4 regions of the Pantoea sp. CFCC18177 genome follow, and region 3 is predicted to be linked to each of the others. Evidence: predicted binding sites of a transcription regulator. Region 3 holds the regulator's gene; each other region holds the start of a gene.

Evidence for each region. Region 3 encodes CRP, which controls carbon source genes, mostly activating them, when cyclic AMP is high. Its sites were predicted from a motif close to ATGTGANNNNNNTCACAT; they were not measured.
Region 1: the regulator CRP is predicted to act here: its motif matches at 1,902-1,919, upstream of ACPUC8_RS08560 (iron-containing alcohol dehydrogenase).
Region 2: the regulator CRP is predicted to act here: its motif matches at 3,117-3,134, upstream of cdd (cytidine deaminase).
Region 4: the regulator CRP is predicted to act here: its motif matches at 2,223-2,240, upstream of ACPUC8_RS11505 (glycine dehydrogenase).

Annotation. Positions count from the first base shown of each region.
Region 1 covers NZ_JBNBPL010000006.1:161,693-167,464, reverse strand. Annotated here, with positions in the region: gene ACPUC8_RS08570 (D-threonate 4-phosphate dehydrogenase) at 1-574, opposite strand, end outside; gene dtnK (D-threonate kinase) at 567-1,838, opposite strand; gene ACPUC8_RS08560 (iron-containing alcohol dehydrogenase) at 2,028-3,176, shown strand; gene ACPUC8_RS08555 (dihydrodipicolinate synthase family protein) at 3,194-4,078, shown strand; gene ACPUC8_RS08550 (phosphoglycerate dehydrogenase) at 4,325-5,278, shown strand; gene ACPUC8_RS08545 (MFS transporter) at 5,434-5,772, shown strand, end outside.
Region 2 covers NZ_JBNBPL010000002.1:15,243-21,014, reverse strand. Annotated here, with positions in the region: gene sanA (outer membrane permeability protein SanA) at 1-50, opposite strand, end outside; gene ACPUC8_RS02175 (NAD-dependent malic enzyme) at 311-2,008, opposite strand; gene cdd (cytidine deaminase) at 2,167-3,063, opposite strand; gene ACPUC8_RS02165 (CidB/LrgB family autolysis modulator) at 3,189-3,881, opposite strand; gene ACPUC8_RS02160 (CidA/LrgA family protein) at 3,874-4,281, opposite strand; gene metG (methionine--tRNA ligase) at 4,453-5,772, opposite strand, start outside.
Region 3 covers NZ_JBNBPL010000028.1:45,265-51,036, reverse strand. Annotated here, with positions in the region: gene ACPUC8_RS22140 (YheU family protein) at 1-194, shown strand, start outside; gene ACPUC8_RS22135 (phosphoribulokinase) at 256-1,125, shown strand; gene ACPUC8_RS22130 (OsmC family protein) at 1,199-1,603, opposite strand; gene crp (cAMP-activated global transcriptional regulator CRP) at 1,892-2,524, shown strand; gene ACPUC8_RS22120 (YccS/YhfK family putative transporter) at 2,583-4,658, shown strand; gene argD (bifunctional acetylornithine/succinyldiaminopimelate transaminase) at 4,659-5,772, opposite strand, start outside.
Region 4 covers NZ_JBNBPL010000009.1:77,750-83,521, forward strand. Annotated here, with positions in the region: gene yjgA (ribosome biogenesis factor YjgA) at 1-222, opposite strand, end outside; gene pmbA (metalloprotease PmbA) at 339-1,679, shown strand; gene cybC (cytochrome b562) at 1,751-2,137, shown strand; gene ACPUC8_RS11505 (glycine dehydrogenase) at 2,392-2,730, shown strand; gene ACPUC8_RS11510 (SFCGS family glycine-rich protein) at 2,748-3,104, shown strand; gene ACPUC8_RS11515 (DUF4312 family protein) at 3,107-3,406, shown strand; gene ACPUC8_RS11520 (DUF4311 domain-containing protein) at 3,432-4,208, shown strand; gene ACPUC8_RS11525 (DUF4310 family protein) at 4,221-4,868, shown strand; gene ACPUC8_RS11530 (amidohydrolase/deacetylase family metallohydrolase) at 4,997-5,772, shown strand, end outside.

The sequences.
Region 1 (5,772 bases), on a different contig from region 3:
TATCCGCCATACCAATTACCGTCTGAATACGTTCGCCATTCAGGGTGTCGAGGAACTTACGCAGCGCAATGTGGGTGGTCACGTGAATCACCTTGAGGTGATCGGTGTACAGCACCATCGCGTAATTTTTGGTGTTGGTGAGTTGCGCCAACAGCTCAGTGTGCCCCGGATAAATATGCCCTGCTGAGTGCAGCGCTTCTTTATTCAGCGGTGCTGTGGCAATCGCATGGACGTCACCCGCCAGCGCCAGTTCAGTGGCACGCTTCACACATCGCCAGGCCAAATCGCCCGCTTCTTTCTGCACGACACCTGGCTTAAGGGCTTCAGGATTTGCCAGAGGTTCGTCAATCACGTTAATAATGCCGGGTGCAAAATGCGCATCTTTCACTTGATCCAGCACGCGCAGTTCAGCCTGCGGCGTAATATTCAATCCCATCACCCGACGCAGCGTGCTGGCGCAGCCGATCACCACCGCGGGAATACCCGCCAGCTCGCCTTCTGCTAACGCTTTAATGATGATCTCCGGGCTGATGCCCGCCGGATCGCCCATGGTCACCGCAATAATTTTATTCACTCGACTTCTCCTCAATGAAACGGATGGCTTCTACCAGGGTGTTTACGTCGCCAAAGCCACCCGCTTTGGTCATCACCGGCAGGTGTAATTCGCTATTAAGCAGAACCCCGTGCGGCACACAGCCTGCCACCAAGCCCTGAATCTGGAAACCGCTGGCACCTAGCGCCTGTGCTACGGCAATCGCAACGTCGCCGCCAGAGAGGTACAACCCGGCGGGCAATGCGTGACGACAAACTTTGCTGGTTAACTGCGCCAGGAGCTGGCAAATGCGTTCACCTAATTCCTGGCGTGAAACCTGATGCTGCTGGCAGAGCTGTTCAATATCGTGACGCTGATCGGCATGCTGTGTGGTGCGCACTACACAATGCGCCCCGGCACTTATTGCTTGTTGCATGGCCTGTTGCCACACGTTAGCTTGCGGCCATGCGGGCTGCGCAAACAGCTGGCGAATATCGATGTCGATAATGCGGATCTCTCGCTGAGTAGCGAGACGGGCAATCTGCTGCTGGGCAATCGCGCTCATCGACCCCACCACCGCTAACACCGGCCGTGCCGGACGTGCAGCCATATACTCTCCCAGCGCGTCGCCCAGTCCCGATGCCCCCGCCAGTAGCGGTCGAACGGGCAAGGTCGCTGCTGCCGCCATCAGTAACGCGATGTCCGCATCCTGTTCGGCATCCACCACCACCAGGCCCTGTTTTGTGGCGAGAATCTGTGCCAGTTGACCACTGCGTACGGTGTCCAGATCGAGCGTTTCGCCCGCCATTGCACTCTGCATTTGTAGCCGGGTTAGCACATGGCTGCTGGTGACGGGCGTTTTAGGATCGCTGGCAAATTCGGTATCGGTCAGACGCTGCTGATTGATCCACACCTCTCCCTGGCGGGTGGTGCGTCCCAACCTGGGTACCGCAGGCACCACCAACGCCAGGGTTTTCCCGCTGGCTGTTAATGCCGCTTCAATTTCAGCGCCTGGATTGCCGCGCAGTGTGGAATCGATCTTTTTAAACAGCCAACCATCCTGGGCAATCGCCTGATGCTGCTGTACGGCAAGCGTTGTACGATGCGCAGCATCTGCGGCGCTCACCGCTCGGCTATCGGTGCTGATCACCAGTACATCCGCACTGTTGGCATCATGTGGCGTGCTGCTATCAAACAGCACATGCACTTTTGCGCCCGCTCGCGCCAATCCGCTACCGGCATCATTGGCCCCGGTAAAATCATCGGCGATCACTAAGACTGGCGTTTTCCATGGCTGTGAAGTCATTCTCTTTCCTCTACCGGCAGCTCGCCGTGTTGAGATTGATTATATTCAATCATGATTGATTATATGTGAGCAAGATCAAATTATTTGAAATCAATTTGCCCTATAAATTTAGGCACTGTAGTGACAGAACCTGCACTGATTGAGCAAAGTTAATCATTCAGTACGAAAAAACCGCAATAAGGGTATGAAATGAATATCAACAGCACCGTGATCAGTGGCTTTCAGGCGCTTAATGACCTTAGCTATTTGCTGCAAGGTAAAGAAAAAGCGCTTCTGGTAACCGATAAGAATATTGAAGGCATTCCAGCGGTTCAGACGCTGATCGCGCAGCTGAAGCAGCAGATCAGCAGTTTAAGCATTGTAAACAGCGTCCCACCAGAACCGAGCCAGCATGATGTTGCTGCCATTGTTGCTGCGTTGCCCTCTACAGATGTGGACCTGGTGATCGGCGTCGGCGGAGGCAGCGTACTGGATGTCGCAAAGCTGCTGTCGATCCTGTGCGTTGACGGCGCACCCACGCTGGATGCGCTGCTGGCCGGTGAAAAACCACAAACCCGTACCACATCCCTGTTGATCCCGACCACTGCGGGTACAGGATCGGAAGCCACGCCTAATGCGATCCTGGCGATCCCTGAGAAAGAGACTAAGGTGGGCATTATCACACCGGTGATGCTGCCAGATTATGTCGCACTGGTCCCCGAGCTGACCACCAGCATGCCGCCTCACATCGCTTCTTCAACCGGTATCGATGCGTTGTGCCATCTGATCGAGTGCTTTACCGCCACCGTGTCCAACCCGGTAAGCGATAACTATGCACTGATCGGCATGAAAAAGTTGTTCGCCAGTCTTGAGACCACCATTGCCGAGCCGGGCAACCTTGAGGCGCGCCTCAATATGCTGTGGGCCTCCTATTATGGCGGCGCGTCCATTGCTCATGCCGGGACGCATCTGGTCCATGCAATGTCTTATCCTCTGGGCGGCAAATATCACCTGCCACACGGCGTGGCGAATGCCATTCTGCTGGCCCCTTGCATGCGCTTCGTCCGCCCTGCTGCGGTGAGCAAATTCGCGCAAGCCTACGATTTACTGCCAGATGCCGATACCACACTGGATGAAGAAGCCAAATCTCACGCGCTGGTGGAGTATTTCGCCGCGCTGGTGAAGCGTCTCAAATTACCGGCCAGTCTGGAAGAACTGGGCATTGGCCCAGATCATCTGCCGTATCTGGTTGAAGCCGCGCTCGACGTGCAGCGTCTGATGAAGAATGTGCCGATGAAAGTCAGCGCCGATGACGTGAGAAACGTCTACCTGACGCTGTTTCCGGCTTTGAATCACTAAGGATTAATGAGGGAATCATGAGCAAGAAAATTCAGGGCGTATTAACCGCCATCGTCACCACTTTTGATAGCGAAGGTGCATTCAACCCAGCCGCGCAACGCGTGCAGGTACAACGCCAGCTGAGCGCAGGCAACGGTATTTTCTGCGGCGGCACCAACGGTGAATTCTTCGTGCTGAACGAGCAGGAGAAACTGGCGGTGACGGAAACCTGTGTCGAAGAAGTGAACGGTGCGGCACCGGTTGTGGCGCACATTGGTGAGATCTCCACCCGTGAAACTATCCGTCTGGGCAAGCAGATTGCCAAACTGGGCGTCGATGCCGTTTCGGTGATCACACCCTATTTCGTGCCGCTGAAGCAGGAAGAGCTGATTGCTCACTACCGCGCGGTAGCCGACGCGATTGATGTGCCGCTTTATCTGTACAACATCCCTGCGCGTACCGGCAACACCCTGCAGCCGGAGACTGTGCGCACGCTGGCCGCGCACCCGAACATCATCGGCATTAAAGACAGTGCGGGCAGCTACGAAAGCCTGAGCGGCTTCCTGCAAGCAGCAGAAGGCATGGAAAACTTTAACGTGCTGACTGGCCCAGACTCGCTGATCCATCGCGGCTTTGTCGAAGGTTGCACCGCCTGTATTTCTGGTCTGGCCAACGTGGCACCGAAAGAGATCAACGCCATCTGGGCACGTTTCCACGCGGGCGATATTGAAGGTTCACGCCAGGCGCAAGAGAACATCACCGGTCTGCGTACCGATCTCTACAGCGTCGGTTTCCCACCGGCCACCGTGAAACGTGCGGTTTCACTGCTGGGTTCTGATGTAGGCAACAGCCGCTATGCAGTGAGCTTCTCTGCCGAAGAAGAGCAGAAGATCCGCCAGATCGTGAATCAGTATTTGCAGTAATGATTTTGGGCAGTCTTTTTGCCTTTTTACCACCTAAATACCCTAAATAATTCGAGCTGCAGGACAAATATGCCGCAGGCTTATTTGAACAGCGCTAGCGCTGGCCCGCAGGGTGAGGCTTTAGCCGAATCACGCGGCAAGTGAGTTAATCCCCAGGAGCTTACTGAAGTAAGTGACTGGGGTTAGCTCACGCAGCCAACGCACCTGCAGCTTGAAGTATGACGGGTATTAACACCGGGAAGAATCATGAAAGTCATCTGTACCTCACCTTCATTCGCCAAATACGACGCTGCCCCCATCGACACCCTGCAGCAGCACGGTTTTGAGCTGATTACCCTGCCCGCTGATGCACCGCTCAGCGCGCTGGAACCGCATCTGGCCGATACCGTGGCGATGATCGTTGCGTTCACTGACGTCAACGAAGCACTGCTGGAGAAAGCGCCACATCTGAAGATCGTGTGTAAGCACGGCGTTGGCGTTGACAACATCAATCTGGATGCCACCCGCGCGCGCGGCATTTATGTCACCAACGTGCCGGATGCCAATAAACATGCGGTGGCTGATTTTGCCTTTGCGCTGATCCTCAACAGCGCGCGCCAGATTACTCAGGCGGCGATTGAAACCCGGGCGGGCAACTGGCCACGCATCTTTGCCACCGACGTGTATGGCAAGACGTTGGGCATTATCGGCCTTGGCAATATTGGCAAGCAGGTGGCGTTGCGCGCCAAAGGTTTCAACATGCGCGTTATCGCTTTTGATTTTTATCCGGATGAGAAATTCGCCGCAGAACACGGTATCGAATTTGTCAGTCTCGACCAACTGACTGAAAGCAGTGATTTTATCACGCTGCATAAGCCGCTCACCGATAAAACCCAAAACCTGTTTGATGCTGCGCGCATCAAGCGCATGAAGAAAAGCGCTTTCCTGATCAACGCGTCACGCGGTGGCATCGTTAATGAGCAGGACCTCTATCAGGCGTTGCTGGATAACGTGATTGCCGGCGCGGCTGCCGATGTGTTCGAACAGGAGCCGCTGGTGGAGCATCCGCTGTTTACGCTGAGCAACTTTATCCCGACCTCGCATATCGCGGGATATACCGACGGTGCCATCAGCGCTATTGGTGAACGCTGCGTGATGCAAATAGTGCAGTGCATTAAACAGGGCGAACGCCCAGTAAATATCATGAACGGGCTGGATTAACTTTTTCAAACCCCTATTTAATCCATTTTATATCCCAAGTCATTGGTGTTGTAGCAAGGCGGTAAATTCATTCATCCTCAGGAGCTTATTCCAGGGGGGAATGAATGCAGCCAACGCCGCTACAGCGCGAAGGACGCCGGGAAGGTGAAAATAATATGAATAACACCTCTCGCTCTACCCGTATTCGCTGGTGGATTGCAGGCCTGATGTGGCTGGCAATCGCCATTAACTATATTGACCGAACTGTACTCTCTGCGGCCGCTCCGCACCTGATTAAAGAACTTGATATAAACCCAGAGATGATGGGTTTTATTATGGCGGCATTTTTCTGGTCCTATGCACTCTTGCAGATCCCGGCCGGCTGGTTCGCCGATCGCTTTGGACAGAAAAAAGGTCTGGGTATTGCTGTTGCCTGGTGGTCGATTGCCACCATGGCGATGGGCCTGGCGACCGGCTTTAAATCCCTACTGGCGCTGCGTTTAGCGCTGGGTGTC
Region 2 (5,772 bases), on a different contig from region 3:
ACCATCAATAAGATGATGAAAAACAGACCAAAGAAAACGCGTTTAATCATGCGCGTAAGCACTCGGTTGGTGAAAAATCGGATGGCTATACCCAAAATAATTCGAGTTGCAGGAAGGCGGCAAGTGCATGAATCCTCAGGAGCTTACTGAAGTAAGTGACTGAGGTGAATGCATGTAGCCAACGCGCCTGCAACTTGAAGTATGAAGGGTATAAAGGCTACTTGAGGCGGGGACAGTAAGCAAGTTAACGCCGATTGGCTGGTGTTTTTTTAAGCGCAGCCGGTACTGATTTCCCGGCTGCGCTGCCTTATCAGATCGAGGTACGGCGATAGTGACGATACTGCGGCAGCCAGAAGTTGTTATTCACGGCTTTTGACAGCACATCTTCTGACGTCACCACAGCCACACCGGCCAGTTGCGCCGCTTTGCCCACTTCCATGGCGATCAGTTTTGACACGCCCTGAATGTGTTTAAGCTCTGGCAGTACTGGACCTTCACCGTCATTCACCAGCGGTGAGCAGTCAGCCAGTGCACGACTGGCGGTCATCAGCATGGAGTCGGTGATGCGTGTTGCACCCGCCGCAATCACGCCCAAACCAATGCCAGGGAAAATATAGGAGTTGTTACACTGGGCAATCGGATAGGTTTTGCCTTTCCAGGTCACCGGCGCAAAGGGGCTGCCCGTGGCGACCAGCGCTTCGCCATCGGTCCAGGCGATGATATCTGCCGGGGTGGCTTCGACACGAGAGGTCGGGTTAGACAACGGCATCACAATTGGACGCTTGGTGTGCTTGTGCATCTCACGGATGATCTCCTCCGTGAACAGCCCCGGCTGGCCAGATACGCCGATTAAGATATCCGGCTTGGCGTTGCGCACGACATCCAGCAGCGAAATCGAATCGCTGGTCACATCCCAATCCTTCAGATTGTCGCTCTTCTGCACCAGTTTGCTCTGGAAATCGAGCAGGTTTGGTAGTTTGTCGGTCAGCAGGCCAAAGCGATCCACCATCATCACGCGTGAACGGGCTTCGTCGTCGCTGAGTCCTTCAGACTTCATCTGCGCAATGATCTGCTCGGCGATACCACAGCCGGCGGAACCTGCACCGAGGAACACCACTTTCTGCTCACACAGGCGGCTACCGGCTGCACGGCTGGCGGCGATCAAGGTGCCCACGGTAACGGCAGCGGTGCCTTGAATGTCATCATTAAAGCAGCAAACTTCATCGCGATAGCGTTCCAGCAGCGGCATGGCATTTTTCTGCGCGAAGTCTTCAAACTGCAACAGCACGTTCGGCCAGCGGCGTTTTACCGCCTGGATGAACTCATCAACAAAGGCTTCGTACTCTTCGCCGGTGATGCGCGGATGACGCCAGCCCATATACAACGGGTCGTTCAGCAACTGCTGGTTATTGGTACCGACATCCAGCACCACAGGCAGGGTGTAGGCCGGGCTGATCCCACCACAGGCGGTATACAGTGACAGCTTACCGATGGGAATGCCCATGCCGCCGATACCCAGGTCACCCAGACCCAGAATACGTTCGCCATCGGTGACCACAATCACTTTTACGTTCTGCTTGGTGGCGTTCTGCAGCATGTCTTCAATCCGGTCGCGGTTGTTATACGAGATGAAAACACCGCGTGCGCGACGATAGATTTCTGAGAAGTGTTCACAGGCCGCGCCGACTGTTGGGGTGTAGATAATCGGCATCATCTCTTCCAGATGATTGTCGAGCAGACGGTAGAACAGGGTTTCGTTGGTGTCCTGGATGTTACGCAGATAGACGTGCTTGTCGTTATTGTTTTTGAAATCCAGGAACTGACGCCAGGCGCGTTCGGCCTGCTCTTCGATGGTTTCAACGGCTTCAGGGAGTAGGCCGTTGAGGTTGAATTCGTTACGTTCTTCCAGGGTGAATGCGCTGCCTTTATTCAGCAGCGGAAATTCCAGCAGGATCGGACCCGCATAAGGAATATACAGCGGGCGTTTACTTTCGTAGTCGAGTTCCATGCAGTGTTTGCTCCGGTTGCAGTGTTTTCTGACGCTCACGGGAAAAGGTAACGCCAGTCCTGTTCAATGTGAAGTGGATCTGGCGCCCGATCCTATGAGTTTTCCTGCAGATGTACAGCTTTTGTTAACAGCAGGTCACAAAAGCGGTAAAAGGATCACTAAACTGATGTTTTCGAAACTAAAGTAAGTGAGAAATCTTCACAGCCCAAGGCTGCAAGCGTTGAACGTGTGGCATCAAGCTGACTCAATGTGCTGCCCTGACACTCGGACAGTACCGCCTGTTGCACAGTATTAAGTGCCTCATTGCTCATGTTCATCATAATCAGCGCGGCCTGCAATGGCGGCAAACTAGGGTTAAAAGCCGCATTCTCGGCATATTGGCCACGATAAATCTTGCCGCTTTGGCTGCGCAGTGCAACACCGCTAAAACTCTGGCTGTAGGGGGCGTGGCTGTGATTGGCCGCCTCAATCGCGGCTTGCTGTAGCAGATCACCGTCAACGTTAAAGCCGTGATCGATTGGCGTGAGCAGGCGCTCGGTAATATTCAAATCCGCCGGGCCAAAGGCATCAGGCAGATAATCACCCAGCGTGCTGATAGCGCGACCGGGTAAACTAATGCGGATAGCCGTACCGCTATTCAGTTCATTCATAAACTGACGGCAGTGGCCGCAAGGCGTGTAGTTAACGGTGATGGCATCCAGCTTTTCTTCACCGCGCAGCCAGGCGTGGGTGATGGCGCTTTGTTCCGCATGAACGGTTTGTTGCAGTGGAGCGTGCTCAAACTCCATATTGGCACCAAAGTACCAGTGACCGCTGACACCGCGCGAAATCGCCCCCACGTTAAAGTTAGACACGGTGGCGACTGCACAGCATGCAGCAATCGGCAGCAGCGCCAACGCCAGCGCATCCTCATCCAGACCGGTTTCCTGCTTCAGGTGCGCCACATCTTGCGGGCGGAGTACGCCCTGAAAATCAACCGAATCCAGCAGCGGTTGGATCGCCGCTTGTAACGAAGCGGGCAGGGCAGTAAAAGCAGCAGTAAATCGTGGATGCATGATGTGATGACCTCATAAACGCGTTAACGGCGATGCGCCGTCTGAGGGGTTATATGTGATCTATGTCGCTATGACAATGTAAGCTGATTCAGTTGTTTCAACTTTGCGAGATCTCTCGCAAAGTTTTAGCCAAACCAGTGCATCAGCAACGGAAAAAGAAACGGTGCCAGTAGCGAAGTAATGATGCCGCAAATCACTAACGCCAGAGAACTAAACGCCCCTTCCTGATAATCGATCTCCGCTGCACGTGCGGTGCCTAACGCGTGGGATGCATTGCCAATTGCTAATCCGCGTGAAGATTTGCTGCGCACGTTAAACAGATTGAGCAACATATGGCCGAACACCGCACCCAGTACCCCGGCAATCAGCACGCAGATAGCACTGATGGCGGGGATACCGTGCAGCGAGCCGGACACCGCCATGGCAATCGGCGTGGTGACCGATTTCGGCATGATGGTGGCGGCAATTTCTGGTGTTGCCCCCATCCACAGCGCGATAGCGGTGCCTGATACCATCGCGGTGATGCTACCGATAAAACACACGCTGATGATGGTTTTCCAGCGCGCGCGTATTTGATGCATCTGCTCATACAGCGGCAAGGCCAGCGCCACCACGGCCGGTTGCAACAGTTGGTTCAGGAATGCACTGCCGGCGAAATAGCGCGTGTAAGGAATATGTGTGAGCAGCAGAATGGGGATCACGATCGCCATCGCCACCAGTAATGGGTTAATGATGGAAATATTGATTTTTGCTGCCAGCTTGCGCGCTAACAGATAAGCCACCAGGGTAAGCGGTAGCGACCACCATGCGTCAGTCATGCGGCTGCTCCTGCGGACGTTGCAGACGCTCGGCGCTGATGCCGACAATCAACAGCACCAAAAACGTGCTGACAAAGCAGGAAACCACAATGGGCCCAAATTGGGCACTGAGAATATCAGTGTAACCCATTACGCCCACGCTGATGGGGACGAACAGCAGCGCCATATAGCGGATCAACAGATAGCAGCCAGGTTTGACCCACTCAACCGGCAGGATTTGCAGCGCCAGCAAGCTGAACAGCAAGAGCATGCCAATAATGCTCCCCGGAATGGTGATCGGGAGTAGGGCAGCAACACCATTTCCGGCATACAGCGCGGCATAAATAATCACAAAGGCACGCAAATAGTGCCAGCAAGCAGTTAACACGACAGGCTCCACACTAGAGGGGATACCCTTCATACTTCAAGTTGCATGTGCGTTGGCTACGTGCATTCACCTCAGTCACTTACTTCAGTAAGCTCCTGAGGTGAATGCACTTGCCGCCTTCCTGAACCAGGAGTAGGCCCCATGAGGGGACTCGAAATATTTTGGGTATAGATAAAAAAGCCGCCCCGAAGGCGGCTTGTTCAATTACTTAACCTGCATACCCGGTTTCGCACCGCTATCCACTGACAGCACGAACAGGTCTGAACCGCCTGAACCTGCTGACAGCACCATGCCTTCCGACACGCCGAAACGCATCTTACGTGGGGCAAGGTTAGCGACGATAATAGTCATCTTACCGACCAGCACCGACGGATCAGGATAAGCCGCACGAATGCCGGAGAAGATCTGGCGCTTCTCGCCGCCGAGATCCAGCTCCAGGCGCAGCAGCTTGTCAGAACCTTCAACCAACTCGGCTTTCTCGATCAGCGCGACGCGCATATCGACTTTGGCAAAATCGTCGATAGTGATGGTGTCGCCAATTGGCGCATCAGCCAGAGGACCGGTGACCGCAGGCTTATTTGCTGCTGCCGCGTCCTCTTTAGACGCCTCAATCAACCCTTCCACTTTCGCCATTTCGATACGACCGTACAGCGCTTTGAACGGGGCAACATCATGATTCAGCAGCGGCTGCGCAATCGCATCCCAGCTCAGTTCGCTCTGCAGGAAAGCTTCAGCACGTGCACTCAGCGATGGCAATACCGGCTTCAGCCAGGTCATCAACACGCGGAACAGGTTGATACCCATGGAGCAGATCGCTTGCAGGTCAGCATCGCGGCCTTCCTGTTTCGCCACCACCCACGGTGCCTGCTCATCAACATAGCGGTTAGCAATGTCGGCCAGCGCCATGATTTCGCGGATGGCTCGGTTGTATTCGCGGCTTGCCCAGGCTTCACCGATCTTCTCTGAAGCATCAACGAAGGTCTGATACAGCGCCGGATCGGCCAGTTCGCTCGACAGTTTGCCGCTGAAGCGTTTAGTAATGAAGCCCGCGTTGCGTGACGCCAGGTTTACCACTTTATTAACGATATCCGCGTTCACGCGCTGCACGAAATCTTCCAGATTGAGGTCGATATCATCGATACGTGAAGAGAGTTTCGCCGCGTAGTAGTAACGCAGGCTGTCAGCATCCAGGTGTTGCAGCCAGGTGCTGGCTTTGATGAAGGTGCCGCGTGATTTGGACATCTTCGCGCCGTTCACTGTCACATAACCGTGGACAAACAGGTTGGTCGGTTTGCGGAAGTTGCTGCCTTCCAGCATCGCTGGCCAGAACAGGCTGTGGAAGTAAACGATGTCTTTACCGATGAAGTGATACAGCTCGGTAGAGGAATCTTTCTTCCAGAACTCGTCGAAATTGATATCGCCGCGCTTGTCACACAGGTTCTTAAAGGAACCCATATAACCGATTGGCGCATCCAGCCACACGTAGAAATATTTGCCCGGCGCACCTGGAATTTCAAAGCCGAA
Region 3 (5,772 bases):
AAGTGACAACGCTGGAAAACCTGATTGAAACCTTCGTGTTACGTGAAGGCACCGATTACGGCGAGCAGGAGCGCAGCCTGGCGCAGAAGGTGGCCGATGTGCGCCGCCAACTGGAACGCGGAGAAGTCGTGCTGGTGTGGTCTGAACTGCATGAATCAGTGAATATCATGCCAGCGCGAGATTTTCGCGGTTAATGCACCGCGCGGCAATTCGTGGTAACAATGCTCATCGCCGGACCTCACAGGGAGTTCTGTTATGTCAGCCAGGCATCCAATCATTGCCGTTACCGGTTCCAGCGGAGCCGGTACCACCACCACCAGCCTCGCCTTCCGTAAAATATTCCAGCAGTTTGATCTGCACGCTGCGGAAGTGGAAGGTGACAGCTTCCATCGCTACACCCGTCCAGAGATGGACATGGCGATCCGTAAGGCGCGCGATCTGGGTCGTCACATTAGCTACTTTGGCCCCGAAGCCAATGACTTTGGTTTATTAGAGCAGACGTTCAAGCACTACGGAAAAACCGGTCAGGGCGAATCGCGCAAGTATTTGCACACCTATGATGAAGCGGTGCCGTGGAATCAGGTGCCGGGCACCTTTACGCCATGGCAGCCGCTGCCGGACAACACCGATGTGCTGTTCTATGAAGGGTTACACGGCGGTGTGGTGACGCAACCGCATAACGTGGCAGAGCATGTGGATCTGCTGGTGGGTGTGGTGCCGATTGTGAACCTGGAGTGGATTCAAAAGCTGGTGCGCGATACCAGCGAACGTGGGCATTCTCGTGAAGCGGTGATGGATTCGGTGGTGCGTTCGATGGAGGACTATATCAACTACATCACGCCGCAGTTCTCTCGCACCCACATCAACTTCCAGCGCGTGCCGACCGTGGATACCTCCAACCCGTTTGCCGCACGTGAGATCCCTTCACTCGACGAAAGTTTTGTGGTGATCCATTTCCGTGGTCTGGAGGGGATTGCCTACCCTTACCTGCTGGCAATGATTCAGGGCTCGTTCATTTCACACATGAATACGCTGGTGGTGCCGGGGGGCAAAATGGGGCTGGCGATGGAATTGATCATGACACCGCTGGTGCAACGGCTGATCGAAGGTAAACGGATTGAATAATCCAGAATTTCTGTAGCGGCACGATGTAAGGCGTGCATCACACCGCGCGATAAATCGCGCCGCGACAGTAGGATTACAACTCTACCACTTCATAGCTGTGGGTGATTTCCACACCTTTACCCAGCATGATCGCCACCGAACAATACTTCTCAGCGGAGAGATCAACCGCGCGGGCCACGGCTTTATCACTCAACGCTTTGCCGCTGACAATAAAATGCAGGTTGATGTGGGTAAAAATACGTGGCGCTTCTTCACGGCGTTCAGACGTGAGCTTCACCTCGCAATCGGCCACATCATTACGGCCCTTTTGCAGGATAGACACCACGTCAATCGCGCTACAGCCGCCCGCCGCCATCAGAACCATCTCCATTGGACTCGGCGCTTTATCCCCTGAATTACCGTCCATTAATACCTGATGGCCAGATGAGGATTCTCCGAGAAAGGTTAACCCCTCCACCCATTTCACTCGTGCCTGCATTATTCTTTCTCCTGAAGTGGCTATTTTGCCGCCAGAGTACGCTTTCAGTTGATAAACAGCAATCCAGACTCTTCCGCCTGTTGCTGAAGCGAGACAACAGAAGACAGCTTGCAAAAGCTGTGCTACAAACAGTGCTGAAAATATTTTCGTCGTAACAGACGAAGGCGGGAAGAATCAAAAGCGTAGCTTAAGAATCACCCGGAAATAAAACGCTCGACGATTACACCGCCTGACAGGGAAAACTGCCCCCTGTGCTTTGGGCACGATTACAATAGAGGATAATAGCGAATGGTTCTCGGCAAACCGCAAACAGACCCTACACTCGAATGGTTCCTGTCCCATTGCCATATTCACAAATATCCGTCAAAGAGCACGCTCATCCATCAGGGTGAGAAAGCGGAAACGCTGTACTACATCGTGAAAGGTTCCGTTGCGGTTCTGATCAAAGATGAAGAAGGCAAAGAGATGATCCTCTCCTACCTCAATCAGGGAGATTTCATCGGCGAACTCGGCCTGTTTGAAGAAGGTCAGGAACGTAGTGCCTGGGTACGTGCCAAAACTGCCTGCGAAGTGGCTGAAATTTCCTACAAAAAATTCCGTCAGCTGATTCAGGTAAACCCGGATATTTTGATGCGACTCTCGTCGCAAATGGCGCGTCGTCTGCAAATCACCTCCGAGAAAGTGGGCAACCTTGCCTTCCTCGATGTGACGGGCCGTATCGCGCAAACACTGCTTAATCTGGCCAAACAGCCAGATGCGATGACTCACCCAGACGGGATGCAGATTAAAATCACCCGTCAGGAGATTGGTCAGATCGTGGGTTGCTCACGCGAAACCGTGGGGCGCATCCTGAAAATGCTGGAAGATCAGAACCTGATCTCCGCACACGGTAAAACCATCGTCGTTTACGGCACCCGCTAATTTCTTATCACCCACGGCGTGATGGCAACATCGCGCCGTTTTTGTTTGCGATGAGCTGATGTGGCGCCGAATCATCTATCATCCTGAGGTCAACTACGCCCTGCGGCAAACGCTGGTGCTGTGCCTGCCTGTGGCACTTGGCTGGCTGTTTGGCGATCTGCAAAAAGGCCTGTTGTTCTCATTAGTGCCTGCCTGCTGCAACATGGCCGGTCTGGATACCCCGCATAAACGCTTTTTCAAACGTCTGATTGTCGGCGGTTCGCTGTTTGCCATCGGCAGTTTTTCGATCCAGTTGCTCACGGATTATCAGATTCCGCTGCCGCTCATACTGTTTGTGCTGCCGCTGCTGATTGGTGTCACCGGTGAAATTAGCCCGTTACATGGCCGCTTGCTGCCAGCCACCCTGATTGCCGCCATCTTTAGCCTTAGCCTGGTTGGAAGGATGCCGGTTTGGGTGCCGCCGCTGCTGTATATCGGCGGTACGTTCTGGTACGGCCTGTTTAACTGGTTTTGGTTCTGGCTGTGGAAAGAGCAGCCGATGCGTGAAACCCTGAGCCTGCTGTATCGCGAACTGGCAGATTACTGTGATGCGAAATACACGCTGCTGACGCAACTCACCGATCCTGAAAAAGCGTTACCGCCGCTACTGGCACGCCAGCAAAAAGCCGTCGATCTGATCACCACCTGTTATCAGCAGATGCATATGCTCTCGGCCAACCGCGATAACAGCCATAAGCGTCTGACGCGAGCGTTTCAGGTGGCGTTGGATTTACAGGAACACATTTCGGTGAGCCTGCATCAGCCGGAAGAGGTGCAAAAGCTGGTCGAGCAGAGCCACGCTGAGGCGGTGATCCGTTGGAATGCGAAAACCATCTCCGCGCGCCTGCGCATCCTCGCCGATGCGATTCTCTATCATCAGTTGCCGGAGCGCTTCCATATGGAGAAGCCACTCGGGGCGCTGGAAAAAATCGCGCGCCAGCACCCAGATAATCCGGTCGGCAACTTCTGTTACTACCACTTCAGCCGTATCGCACGCGTCTTACGCACGCAGAAGCCGTTGTACACGCGTGACCTGATGGCGGATCGTCAGCGCCGTCTGCCGTTCTTCCCCGCGTTGCGCAGCTATCTGTCATTGAAATCTGCCGCTTTACGCACCGCCGCACGCATCTCGGTGATGCTAATGTTCGGCAGCGCAGTCGCGCTGTTCTTCAACATTCCTAAGCCCTACTGGATTCTGATGACCATCATGTTTGTCAGTCAGAATGGCTACAGCGCCACGCGGGTGCGCATTCAGCACCGTGCGCTCGGCACCTTTGCCGGCTTGCTGATTGCGGCGGCCTCACTGCGACTGGCCGTACCCGAATCGGTCACCTTACTGTTTATGCTGGCCATCACCCTCGCCAGCTATCTGGTGACGCGCAAATATTATGGCTGGTCGATGATTGGCTTCACCGTTACCGCCGTGTATTCCTTACAGTTGCTGTCGCTCAATGGCGCACAGTTCTTATTGCCGCGCATGATGGATACGCTGATGGGCTGTCTGATTGCGTTTGCAGGCATGATCTGGCTGTGGCCGCAGTGGCAGAGCGGATTGCTACGCAGTAACGCCCATGATGCGCTGGAAGCCTATCAGGAAGCGTTGCGAATGCTGCTGGGGCCGGAACAATCGCCGGAAAAGCTGGCGTACCAACGCATGAAGGTCAACCAAGCGCACAATGCGCTGTTCAACTCGCTTAACCAGGCATCAAGCGAACCGGGCTTCAACGCGCAGTACCTGAAAGATATGCGCATGTGGGTAACACACAGTCAGTTTATCGTCGAGCATCTCAACGCCATGACGATTCTGGCACGTGAGCACACCATGCTGACGCCGAAACTGGCGGAGCGTTATCTGCAATCCTGTGAAATTGCGCTGCAACGCTGTCAGCAGCGGCTGGCATACGATGGACCAGGCAATGACAGCAACATTCTGGAAGCGCCGGAGAATCTGAATGAGGGGCCGGTGACGATTGTGGAACAGCATGTGAAGCGCATCCTGCAACACCTGAACGTGATGCACACTATCTCTTCACTGGCATGGAGCCAGCGACCGCATCATGGTCGCTGGCTCAAAGTATTACGGCCAAAAAGTTAATTACGCCGCCAGCACCTTCTCAATGGCTTTGGCGAAACGCGCCATGCCTTCTGCGATATCGGTTGGCTCGATCACCAGCGAAGGCACAAAACGAATCACGTCGGTGCCCGCCGTCAGCACCATCAATCCTTCTGCGGCTGATGCATTGAGGATGTCGCGTGCTTTGCTGGCGTACTGCGGTTTCAACGCCGCACCAATCAGTAAACCTTTGCCGCGAATCTCACTGAACAGTTCAAATTGACTGTTGATGGCCTGCAGACCTTCCACGAACTGCTGGCGACGCGCTTCCACGCCATTCAGCACTTCTGGTGTATTGATAATATCCAGCGCGGTTTCGGCAATCGCACAGGCCAGCGGGTTACCGCCGTAAGTGGTGCCGTGCACACCTGGCGCCATCACAGAGGCAATTTCGTTGGTGGTCAACATCGCACTCACCGGGAAACCGCCGCCCAGCGCTTTTGCACTGGTGATGATGTCGGGTTTGATGCCGTAATGCTCGTAAGCAAACAGCTTGCCGCTACGCCCCATGCCGCTTTGCACTTCATCCAACACCAACAGCGCTTTATGCTCATCACACAGCGCGCGCAGGCCCTGCATGAATTCTGCGGTCGCCGCCACCACACCGCCCTCGCCCTGAATCGGCTCGACGACAATGGCGCAGGTGTGGTCATCAATCACTGCTTTGACAGCATCCAGATCGTTAAACGGCACATGCACGATATCGGCAGGCTTCGGACCAAAACCGTCAGAGTATTTCGGCTGACCGCCTACAGTGACGGTAAACAGGGTACGGCCATGGAACGCGTTGTGGAAGGCGATGATTTTGCTTTTGAACGGGCTGTGTTTCTTGCAGGCGTAATAACGCGCCAGTTTGAAAGCCGCTTCGTTGGCTTCCGCGCCTGAGTTACCAAAGAACACACGATCGGCGAATGTCGCGGCAATCAGTTTGCTGGCCAGACGCAGTGCCGGTTCGTTGGTGAATACGTTGCTGGTGTGCCACAAGGTTTCGCCCTGCGATTTCAGCGTTTCCACCAGCGCCGGATGGCAATGGCCTAAAGCAGTTACCGCGATGCCGCCGGAGAAGTCGATATACTCTTTGCCCTGCTGATCCCAG
Region 4 (5,772 bases), on a different contig from region 3:
AATGCGCTGTGCCAGTTCAATGGCGGCACGCAGATCTTCGTCGAGGGGGATCTTATCGAGGGAGTTTTTCCCTAAATCCACTAACTCGGCACCGAGGCGTTTTAGCTCTTCGGCGTCGCGTTTAATTTCGCTTTTACTGACCCAGATAATCTCATCGTCTTCATCTTCTTCGTTTTGATTATCCGGCACATCGTCGAGCCAGTCATCGGGCTGCTTGGTCATCTCTTGGCTCCCTAAAAAAAAGAGGCTAATCCTACCAGTTTATCGGGCGACTGCGAAATTGTTCTCTGAGTCTGATAGACTCAATAAATTCATACTTAAGATTAGACGGCAGGTCGATGAACGTATCTACTCAGGTTGCAGAACAACGTAAAGTGTTAGAACAGGCTGTCGCGCAGGCGCTGGAACTGGCGAAAGCCAGCACCGATGGTGCAGAAGTGGCGGTCACTAAAACCACCGGCATCGGCGTCAGCACCCGCTACGGCGAAGTCGAAAACGTCGAATTCAACAGCGATGGTGCGCTCGGCATCACCGTCTATCATCAAAACCGAAAAGGCAGTGCTTCCTCAACCGACCTTAGCCCGGATGCGATTAAACGCACCGTGCAGGCGGCGATCGATATTGCCCGTTACACCTCCGTTGATCCTTTTGGTGCACCCGCCGATCCCGATCTGCTGGCCTTTGAAGCGCCGGATCTTGATCTCTACCATCCGTGGGAGATCGATGCCGATCGCGCTATCGAACTGGCCGCTCAGGCGGAACAAGCGTCACTGCAGGCGGATAAGCGCATCACCAATACCGAAGGCGGCAGCTTTAACAGCCATGTCGGCATCAAAGTGTTTGGTAACAGCCACGGCATGCTGCAAAGCTACTGCTCAAGCCGTCATTCACTCTCCAGCTGCGTGATTGCAGAGCAAGATGGCGACATGGAGCGTGACTACGCTTACACCATTGGTCGCTCAATGGACGACCTGAAAAGCGCGGAATGGGTGGGGCAGGAGTGTGCGCGTCGCGTGTTGTCACGTTTAGCGCCGCGTAAGCTGTCGACCATGAAAGCACCGGTGATCTTCGCGCCAGAAGTGGCGACCGGTCTGTTCGGCCATCTGGTGGGCATGATCAGCGGTGGTAGCGTCTATCGCAAATCGACCTTCCTGTTGGATTCACTGGGCAAACAGATTCTGCCGGAATGGCTGACCATCGAAGAGAAACCGCATCTGCTGAAAGGGCTGGCTTCCACGCCGTTCGACAGCGAAGGTGTGCGCACTCAGGCGCGTGACATTATTAAAGATGGTGTACTGCAAAACTGGCTGCTGACCAGCTATTCGGCGCGCAAGCTTGGCTTGCAGAGTACCGGTCATGCGGGCGGCATCCATAACTGGCGCATTGCAGGCCAGGGCCACAGCTTTGAGGATCTGTTGAAGCAGATGGGCCGTGGTTTAGTAGTCACCGAAATGATGGGTTCTAGCGTGAGTGCCATGACAGGCGACTACTCGCGCGGCGCGTCAGGCTTTTGGGTTGAAAACGGTGAAATCCAATATCCTGTGAGCGAGATCACAATTGCGGGCAACCTGAAAGACATGTGGCTCAATATGGTAACTCTCGGTAACGACATTGAAACGCGCAGCAATATACAATGCGGGTCGGTGCTGCTGCCGGAGATGAAAATCGCCGGACAATAAAACATCGCTTCCTGAAAGCAGCCCAAGTGGCTGCTTTTTTATTAGCCCGACAATAATAAAAGGATATACCGATGCGTAAGCATGTGATTGCAATGTTGTCTCTCTCGCTGTTGTTCTCCTCGGCTAGCGTTTTTGCCGCTGACCTGGAGAAAGATATGGATACGCTGAAAGATGGTCTGAGCGTGGTGAAAAAAACCTCCGATGCTCAGGAAATGCAAACTGCACTCGGCAAGATGCGCCAGGCGGCGGAGGATGCGAAAAAATCCACCCCGGAGAAACTGGAAGGTCAGTCGGCTGACAGCGCTCAGATTAAGGATTATCACGCCGGTCTGGATTCGTTGATTGCGCAGATTGATGTCGTTGACCAGTTAGCCAAAGCCAACAAACTGGATGAGGCTAAAACGGAAGCGAAGAAACTGGAAGATATTCGCAACGCCAACCATAAGAAATTCCGCTGATAAACCTGGCCAGCCCTCTGCTGGCCTTATTTCCTTCGCTCACCTCGCCGTAATTATTCGCCTTATTCCATCACATCACCGCATTTTGTGACCTGTTTCGCACAGTTCGTGCGTACTGCGATCTGGCGCACACTCAGCCGTGGGATTTCCACTTAAAGGTGGAAAAGATGCGTCTCCACAGCGGCCAGCGGAAAGCGTAATTTCTTTTCAACGCGAATTATCTCTAATTGTCCGCAGTAAACAGGAGTAACAAGGTGAGGAGTGAAGCTGTCCCACTGAAGCAAAGTACGCCGGAAGCCATTCAGGCGTTGGCGGATAACGTGATGAAGCAAATTGCGGCGATCTACACCGCACACCAGATTGAAGCCAATGCGGTTCAGCAACAGATGCTGGCTTCACATGTGCGGGCCATGGCCGGGCGCTCCCTCACGGGTGAGGCGCTGCCAGAGGTAGAAGCCGAGCTGTTTGAAGATATCTCGCCAGACACCATGGCGCTGGCGCAGCAGGTGGTGGATCTGTTTGGCAATCTGCCTAAAGAAGAAGCCTGGCTACTTTCGGTGCATATCGAAGTGGCGAAATCGAACGAATCTTGAATTGAGAGGAATTGAACATGGTAACTGTCGTCATTGGTGATCGTCTGGGTAAAGGCCAGAAAGTCGCAGCCGGTATTGAGAAAGCGGGCGGACGTGCCGTCGTGGTACCGGGCGTCGCGGCAGACATGAAGCTGGGCGATGTGATGAAAGCGGAAAACGCAGACTTCGGCATCTCTTTCTGCGGCAGCGGCGGTGCGGGTGCCATCACTGCACAGAATAAATACGGCTACAAAGCGAAACACGGTATGCGTTCCATCGATGAAGGCGTCACGGCCATCAACGAAGGTGCCACTGTGCTGGGCTTCGGCTTTATGGATAAAGAAGAGCTGGGTGAACGTCTGGTACAGGCGTGGAACAAGAAGCACGGCAGCTAAGCATGAAACAGCAATATGACACTCAGGTCACGGTGCAGGGCAAAGGCGACAGCAAAGCAAAAGCCTTTGCCGATGCACTGAGCAAGGTGCAGCAGCAAGTGCTGCGCACCAGTCAAAAGATTCTGTTGCGCATTGAACCCATAGATGTGCGGGTGCTGCGCGCGCAGGAGAGCGTACGCACAGAGAAGTTCTTGTTCTTCTTTCTGGCGCGCGAACGACGGAACTACAGCGTCGAGCTGGAAATTACCGTCAGCGTCACCGTGATCGATACCGACAAGGTGGATTTCATCGCGACGAAATAAAAACGACAACAAAGGGTACAACAACATGTTTCTGATCATTTTGTTTAAGTCGTTGATCATTGGTGGATTGGTTGGCGTTGGGGTAGGAGCGGGCGCAGCGCGCATGTTCCACGCACCAACCACGCAAGGTATGGGCGCATTTCGTACCTTGGGTGAACTCAATTCCTGCGAAGGCGATCCTGCATCGCACTTCTCCTTTGGTCTTGGCTTCTTCTTTAACGCCTGGGCATCGTCAGTGGCTGCGGGTTCCTTCACACAGGACGTTGACCACCGCATTATTCCCAACTGGGGCGCGGCAGCGTTGATGGTGAAAAATCGTAATCTCGCGGAAACCCTGCACAACCCGAAACGCATGGCGATTGCCTGCGGCATCATCGGCATGATCGTAGTGGCATTCCTCAACAGTACCGCTTCTGCGGTGCCCGCGGCATTGCAGGTCACGGCGGTCAAAGTCTTAGTCCCCGCCGCGAACCTGCTGGTGAACACCGTGATGCCAGTGATCTTCTGGCTGGCAGCGATTGATGCCGGTAAGAAATCAGGTTTCTGGGCGACCATTTTTGGCGGTCTGGCGCAGTTGATCATGGGTAACGCAGTACCGGGCTTGGTGCTGGGCATTCTGATCGGTAAAGGCGTGGAAGAGAGCGGCTGGAACAAGGTCACCAAAGTGATGATGTTCGCTATCGTGCTGCTGTTTGCCCTGAGCGGCTTCTTCCGCGGCTTCGACATGAAGCTGCTGCAATCCTTCCAACTGGGCATCCCAGGCTGGCTGGACATGATCCACAACAGCCTGAGCGGCAAATAAGGAGCCTTGAGAATGAACGAGACCGAAAATAAAGGGTTCTGGTATGCCGACTGGTCGTTCCCGATCTTTGTTGGCCTGCTCTCCTCCGGCGTGTTCGCCGGTACGCACATGTACTACCTGTACGGTATTGGCGCATTTAACGAAGTGGCGTTTGTGTCGATGCTGCGTTCGGGTATGGAAACCGGCGTGTATGGCGCGGTGGCGGCATTTGGTGCCAGTTTCCTGTTTGCCCGCATCATCGAAGGTTCGCTGGTGGGCATCCTCGATATTGGTGGCGCAATCCAGACCGGCGTTGGCCTGGGCGTTCCCGCGCTGCTGCTTGGGGCAGGGATTGTGTTCCCGGTGGCCAACTTCGCCGCTTCACTGGCAACAGGCCTGGTGGTGGGGTTAGCCATTGGATATCTGATTATCCTGGCGCGTAAGTTCACCATTAATCAGAGCGACTCCACCTACGGTGCGGACGTGATGATGGGCGCAGGTAATGCCTCTGGTCGCTTCCTTGGGCCGTTGATCATTCTCTCTGCGATGGCCGCATCGATTCCAATCGGTCTTGGTTCGCTGGTGGGTGCGCTGCTGTTTTATCTCTGGAACAAACCGATCACCGGTGGTGCGATTCTCGGTGCCATGGTGTTAGGCGCGATGTTCCCGATTTCGTTGTAATTTTTTTGTGAGACCAGGTCGCCATTGGCGACCCTACAACGGCTCGGCGCGGTTTGTAGGGTCGGCAGTCAATTGCGGCTAGTATTTTGTAGGGTGCGCATTTATGCGCACCTGGCTAAGGAGTTCGCATGTTTGATCTGATTCTGCGCCGCGCGCGTCTGTGCGACGAACAGCTGGTGGATATTGCCATCCAGCACGGCAAAATTGCTGCTGTAGGCGAGGTCAGCGGCCCAGCCCAGCAAGAGCGCGATCTGGCAGGGCGTTACTACGTCAGCGCAGGCTGGATCGACAGCCACGTACACTGCTACCCCAAATCCCCGATTTACCATGATGAAGCTGATGCGATTGGTGTGGCGCAGGGCGTCACCACGGTTGTCGATGCGGGCAGCACCGGCGCGGATCATATCGACGATTTCTATCAGCTCACCCGTTCTGCCACCACTGAAGTACGTGCGCTGATCAACATCTCGCGCACCGGCATCATCACCCAGAACGAACTGGCGGATATGACGCAGATCGACGGCGAAGCGGTGGTGCAGGCGGTGAAACGCCGTCCAGACTTTATCGTGGGCCTGAAAGCGCGCATGAGCAGTAGCGTGGTGGGTGAAAACGGCATCCAGCCGCTGATTCGTGCCAAAGCCATTCAGCAGGCGGCCGGTAATTTGCCATTGATGGTGCATATCGGAAATAACCCGCCGGTGCTGGAAGAGATCGCCGATCTGCTGACCTCGGGTGACATCATCACCCACTGCTTCAATGGCAAACCTAACCGCATCCTGTCGCCGCAAGGTGAGCTGAAAGCGGCGGTGAAAAATGCCATCGCGCGCGGTGTGAAGTTGGATATCGGTCACGGCAGTGCCAGCTTTAGCTTTGAAGTGGCGCGCCAGGCCATCGCGCAGGGCAT